One region of the Arthrobacter sp. MMS18-M83 genome, then DNA from elsewhere that is predicted to be linked to it. Evidence: riboswitches for the same ligand, from Rfam matches in the RefSeq annotation. Region 1 holds a riboswitch; the other holds the start of a gene.
The links. A riboswitch is a leader RNA that binds a small molecule or an ion and turns the genes downstream of it on or off. The one in region 1 is predicted to bind S-adenosylmethionine.
Positions count from the first base shown of each region.

Region 1 (3,228 bases):
GCGGGCCTTTTGGCAACGCCGGAGCGTCTCGCGGGGAAGTCGGCGTCTTGACTGTTACTCGCATCACTACGTATCCTCATAGGCAACAAGTGTTGTTTGTCAGGCATACATCACGGACCATTCTCCCCAATCACCAGCTGGTGGTGGCCATCGGTTCGGGGGTTCTCCTCCTGAGCTTGCTTTTCGCCGGCACCATCCAGCGGCTGAAGATCTACACGGTCTCCCAGATGCTGAGCCTGCGCTACGGCCAGCGTGCCACGCAGACCTCCGGCATCGTCATGCTGGCCTACACCCTCATGCTGTGTGCCACGTCCACGGGCGCCTACGCCACCATCTTCGTTGTCCTCTTCGGCTGGGAGCGCTGGCTCGCCATCGCCGTCGGCGGCGCAATCGTCCTGGTCTACTCCACCATCGGCGGCATGTGGTCCATCACCCTCGCCGACCAGGTGCAGTTTCATCATCAAGACGGTGGGGATCTTCTTCCTCATGCTCCCGTTCGTCCTCAACGCCGCGGGCGGCCTCGACGGCATTCGTGCCCGGGTTGACGCCAGCTTCTTCCAGCTGGACGGCATCGGAGCCCAGACCATCATCACGTATTTCGTGGTCCACACGCTCGGCCTGCTGATCGGCCAGGACATCTGGCAGCGCGTCTTCACCGCCAAGATCCCCAAGGTGGCCCGTTGGGGCGGCGCCACCGCGGGCATCTACTGCGTCCTTTACGGCGTGGCCGGCGCCCTGATCGGTCTGGCCGCACGGGTTGCCCTGCCTAGCATCGACGTCAAAGCGCTTGGCAAGGACGTCGTCTACGCCGAGGTGGCAACGCACATCCTGCCGATCGGCATCGGGGGCCTGGTCATGGCCGCAACGGTCGCCGCCATGATGTCCACCGCCTCCGGTGCCCTCATTGCCGCAGCCCCGGTGGCCCGCGCTGACGTTGTCCCGTTCGTGGCCAGCTGGTTCGGCAAGACGATCAACACCGACGACACCGAAAACCCCGAGCACGACGTCAAGGCCAACCGGTACTGGGTCCTTGGCCTGGGCATCGTGGCGGTGTTGATCTCGATGGCGGCGCAAGACGTCGTGGTTGCCTTGACCATCGCCTACGACATCCTGGTGGGCGGCCTCCTGGTCGCCATCCTGGGTGGCTTGGTCTGGAAGCGCGGCACGGGCATCGCCGCGGCATGGTCCATGGCCGTCGGCTCGGTCCTGACCTTGGCCTTGCTCATCGCTTACGCCACGGGAATCATCCCCAGCGAAGACGGCGTCTACGCAAACGATCCCATCTACTGGGGCCTCGGCGCGTCGCTGCTCATCTACGTCGTGGTCTCCCTCCTCACGCCTCCCACGGAGCTCGAGGTCCGCGAGGCCTGGGACCGCCGCGTTGCCGGTGCGGTCACGGAGGAACTCCCGTTGGAGGTCCACCCGGTAGCCAGCCACTGAGCATCACAGAATAAATCACGACGGCGGCGCCGCACCTTCTCGTTCGAGGGGCTGCGGCGCCGCTGCCTCGTCCGGAGCGCTTCACGCCTGGCGTCCTTGCTACAGAGGCACCAGGGCGAGCCGGCCTGTACAGTAGGAAGAGCTTCAAGAGATGTGGCGCCAAGCTCCGACTTGCCATACGCCAACCCCATGTTCACGGGTGGTTCGGATGAAGAAGCGGCCCGACCCGGACCAGAGACAACCGAGCGGGCAAGAGCACCTCCACCAGGAGAAGGCAATGCCTTTGGAAACCGGCGCTACCGCCGCAGCCAGCCACACCACACAGCCAAGCACCCTGCCCGCGTCCCGGGCCAGGCGGGTTGACGAGTTCGTCCGGGTGATTCCCGGCGTCGACCTCTCCCAGGGTTCCATCACGTTCGTGGTGGACGGCCGGCTGGAACGCTTTTGGCATCACGAGCCGCGGCTCATCACCCAAGCCCTCTCGCAAGCAGTCCAGCCTGCCCGCTGGTTCCCGGCCACACGGAAGCTCACGCTGACGGTGGCCGCAACCGGGCACCGGGCCGGCGTGGAACGCCACTTCATCCTGAGCGCGTTTTAGCTACCCAGATTCAGCGAGTCGGGGCCATTCGACGCTGCCGGGGCTATTCGATCTCTCCAACCTCACGGTGTTCGTCGACGTCGAGCGGAACCGGCCGTTCGTCGTCGTCGAGGACCTCGGGTTGTTCTTCCCAGTCCTCGTCCACCTCCAGGTCCTCGTTGTAGTCGTAGGCGGGATCGGCCTCGACCGTGGGACGGTCGGGGTGGCGGGCGTGGGTCTCGGTGCTGTCCATGGTGCAACCTCCGTTCGACGTGCCGCTGAGCCCATCGCCAAGGCAGATCAGGCAGCCGGTCACCACGCCACCCCGCCAATTCGTGGACCCTGTCCATCCATCCCAGCACTGCCCCCTCCGGTGGTCAAGGCTTAGCGGGAGCCTCCCGGTTTTTGAGGCATACCTAAAACATCGAGTAAGGATTACCAGCCGAAAAACCGCGGAAATTGGCGATAAAGTGGACGTGCAATGAGGCGATGAAGCCCGCCCCAGCAACTCAGGAGTCCCGGTGCACCCGCACGCAAAAACCCCGCAATCAGACAGTCCGTTCGACTCAGGCAGTCCATCGCAAGACGCAGCAGCCACCAAGACTCCCCCGTCGTCGTCGGACCTCAAGCGCTGGCGGCAGTACTTGGCCGACGAACGTGCCGAGGCCGCCGTGTACCGCGAACTGGCGCAGCGCCGCGATGGTGAGGAACGCGAGATCCTTCTGGCCCTCGCAGAGGCCGAAGGCCGCCATGAGGCACACTGGCTCAAGCTCCTCGGCGAACACGCAGGCATGCCGAAAGCAGCCTCCATCCGTAGCCAGCTGCTTGGCTTCTTGGCGCGGAATTTCGGTTCGGTGTTCGTCCTGGCCCTCGCGCAAAGAGCGGAAGGCCGCTCCCCTTACGCGAAGGATCCAGCGGCAACCCGGGCAATGGCGGCCGACGAACAGATTCACGAGGAAGTTGTCCGCGGCCTGGCGACGCGCGGCCGCAACAGGTTGTCCGGCACCTTCCGCGCCGCGGTATTCGGTGCCAACGACGGCCTGGTCAGCAACCTTTCCCTCGTGATGGGCATGGCTGCCACCGGTGTGCCCGCAACCGTGGTCCTCTTCAGCGGTATCGCCGGCCTGTTGGCAGGCGCACTGTCCATGGGTGCCGGCGAATATGTCTCGGTCCGCTCGCAACTGGAGCTCCTCAAGGCCACCCGCCCCACC
Region 1 covers NZ_CP113343.1:1,894,680-1,897,907, forward strand. The annotation lists partial or broken gene OW521_RS08905 (sodium:solute symporter family transporter) at 138-1,440, shown strand; SAM riboswitch class IV at 1,583-1,702, shown strand; gene OW521_RS08910 (hypothetical protein) at 1,718-2,038, shown strand; gene OW521_RS08915 (hypothetical protein) at 2,082-2,270, opposite strand; gene OW521_RS08920 (VIT1/CCC1 transporter family protein) at 2,539-3,228, shown strand, end outside.

Region 2 (3,228 bases), 960 kb from region 1:
CGCAAGACGCACTTTTCGCAAAAGCGAAGGCGGCCGGCTGGGAGCTCGGCTACGGCCCGTTGGTCCCGAACGACCTGTTCGACGCCGACGCCGTGTGGCTGATCTCAAGCATCAGGCTCATCGCGCCGGTCAACCACATAGATGGCAGGGAGATCGGCACCCCGGCAATGCGCAAGCAGCTCACGGCCGAGCTCAACGAGCTGTTCGCGGGGATTGAATAGGCGCCATCGCGGCACTACTGACTCAGGATCTGCCTCGCCTCTCAGCCACTGGCCGTAATCCTCACCGCGGCGACTTCTCCAGCTCCGGCAGAGGCGGAGGCGCCCGAGTTGGCACGCGCCACATGGATCTGGACGCTGACCGGCCCCGGCTGCAGCTGAACAACTCCCGTGTATGGGGCGGAGCAATCGAACGTCTGGTCCTGTGGGGCCAACCCGGTCCGCGGATCCTGGCCGATGACCATCTGGACCTCCGGAGCACCAACGCAGGCCGCCGTCACGGTGTACGAGCCGGCGGTCTCTACCTTGGTGCTCTTGCTGACTCCGCTGACCGCGCCGCCCACGGCGCCGGAGTCCTCCAGGATCACTGCCCCGGATGCTTGCCCGAGCAGGTGTCTAGCGATAACCAGGTTGTTGGCTTCAAGGGCGGCTGTGGCCTGATCCTTGGTGGGCACCGGGACCCGCGGCGGAGAAGTCCGCATGGGTGCGGCAGCCGGCCGCGGATCACCGGCGTCGGTATATTCACAGCCGGATATCCCGGCGGCGAGCAGCAGCCCCGCCAGCAATACCGCTACCGTTCTGGTTCCCCCATGACCCGACATGAATCCGAGTGTAGCGGGCAGGGTCATTTGGCTCGCTACACTCTATTGTGCCGCCATGGCCGCGGTAGTTAACTAGTTTCGTGAACCCTGCTGGGGGAGGGCGATCTGCCTCTAGGGCCAGCGGCACCCAGCCGGATAAAAACGTCTGATGCGCCGGTTCTGGGGCCGGCGCATCAGGCTTGGGTTGGCGAGGAAACGTTTCCGCCCATTCCACAAGTGGGCTTGAGTCCGTAGGGTGTCGTCATGAGCATTTACATCAGCCCCGACTCCGCTGCATGGTCGCTGACTGCCATGGCGACTGCCGCGTCAGCGGGATCAATCGACGATGCGAATGCCATGTCCAACTTGGTACAGGAAATCTACGAGACAGAAGGTTTCGAAGCCCTGTCAGGCGTGGTTTTTGCCTTAGCTCATCACAACAGCCTCTCGCTGCATGCCTTGGCCACGGCCACCGGGATATCCGTCCACGAGTTGCTCGAAATCCGAAAGCATCAAGGCACTACCTTCCATCATTCACCGTCGTATTTTGTGCAAGAGTCCAAACCATTGCCACGACGGATCCAAGCAAGCCTGGAACCGCTTCCGAGGGAAACCGAGGCCTAGCTCAGCCAGCCACGCTGGGTAAATGCGTGATCCTGCCACATATTTGCAGGGGCATTCGGGTCCCGCAAGGGCCGACGTCGAGCGCTGCTCTTCGCTCGGATCCGCTAGGCCGCCGCCCCGGTTACGGAACATGACGACGGCCGGTGGTGCGGGCCGCCGTCGTGGATGTTATTTTCTTCTTGAGTAATGAGCACCAGCGCGAAGCCCTGACTTGCTGGTCGGCAACCCTCTCTCCGGCGGGGTGCCTCAGGTGACTACTCGGCGTATCGACACTTTCGAACTGCAAGCGTGACTGAGGAGCACCAATGCCTGAACCCACCGAAGAAAAACTCTCCTACCGGCTCATCACGGGTCCCGACACCAAGGAATTCTGCGAGCGGATCTCCACCGCGCTCTCGGAAGGCTACGTGCTGCACGGCAGCCCGGCTGCCACCTTCAACGGCACGGACGTGATCGTGGCGCAGGCCATCGTCCTCCCCGCGGCGATCGCCAGCGCGGATGCGGCAGTCGCATCTGCAGTGGATGCACTCGACGAAGAGTTCGACGGCGAGGGCCACGCATGAGCTACGCAGGCGACCTGAGCCCGCACGACGCCTGGGCCAAACTGGAGCAGGGCGCCATCCTGGTGGACGTCCGCACCGAAGGCGAGTGGGCACACATCGGCATTCCAGACACCAAGGCCACCGAAAACGATCCCCTGTTCATCCAGTGGAACCTTGCCGGCGGGATCCCCAACACGCGTTTCATCGAAGAGCTGACGCAGCAGGCCCCGGAGGCTGATGGCACCGAGCTGGTTTTCCTCTGCCGTTCCGGCCAGCGTTCCATCGCCGCCGCCATCGCCGCAACACAGGCCGGCTACACCGCCTACAACGTGTTGGAGGGCTTTGAAGGCGAGCCTGACCGCTATGGCGAGCGAACCGTCAACGGCTGGAAAAACCGTGGACTTCCGACGAACCTGGGGAACATCTAAGTGACTTTCAATCCTGACGCCGCCGGCTGGAGCCCTGACACCCAGGCAGTCCGCGGTGGCCTTGACCGTACCAATTTCCAGGAGACTTCCGAGGCCGTTTTCCTCAATTCCGGCTTCGTCTACGAGTCCGCGGCAGCAGCCGAGCGCGCGTTCACCGGAGAGGACGAACGCTTCGTCTACTCCCGTTACGGCAACCCCTCCGTGGCCACCTTCCAGGAGCGCCTCCGCCTGCTCGAAGGCACCGAGGCGTGCTTCGCGACGGCGTCGGGCATGTCCGCTGTCTTCACCGCCCTCGGTGCGTTGCTGGCAGCCGGTGACCGGGTGGTTGCCGCGCGCTCACTGTTCGGTTCCTGCTTCGTCATCCTCAACGAGATCCTGCCGCGCTGGGGAGTCGAGACCGTCTTCGTCGACGGGCCGGACCTGGGCCAGTGGCGTGCCGCGTTGTCCGAGCCGACTACGGCAGTGTTCTTCGAGTCGCCGTCGAACCCCATGCAGGAAATCGTCGACATCGCCGCGGTGAGCGAACTGGCCCACGCGGCGGGCGCCACCGTCGTCGTCGACAATGTCTTTGCCACTCCCCTGCTGCAGCGCTGCGGCGATCTGGGCGCGGACGTGATCGTCTACTCGGGCACCAAGCACATCGACGGCCAAGGCCGGGTCCTGGGCGGAGCGATCATGGGCACCAAGGAGTTCATCGACGGTCCCGTCAAGCAGCTCATGCGACACACCGGGCCATCCCTCTCCGCGTTCAACGCCTGGGTCCTGACCAAGGGCCTCGAAACGATGGGGCTGCGCGTGAACCACTCCTCGGCGTCAGCGCTGCGGATCGCGGAAT
Region 2 covers NZ_CP113343.1:2,857,648-2,860,875, reverse strand. The annotation lists gene OW521_RS13550 (aminodeoxychorismate lyase) at 1-221, shown strand, start outside; gene OW521_RS13545 (hypothetical protein) at 263-847, opposite strand; gene OW521_RS13540 (hypothetical protein) at 1,064-1,423, shown strand; SAM riboswitch class IV at 1,606-1,718, shown strand; gene OW521_RS13535 (DUF1737 domain-containing protein) at 1,729-1,986, shown strand; gene OW521_RS13530 (rhodanese-like domain-containing protein) at 1,983-2,393, shown strand; gene OW521_RS13525 (O-succinylhomoserine sulfhydrylase) at 2,394-3,228, shown strand, end outside.
Region 2: another riboswitch for S-adenosylmethionine. It lies ahead of OW521_RS13535 (DUF1737 domain-containing protein); the one in region 1 lies ahead of OW521_RS08910 (hypothetical protein).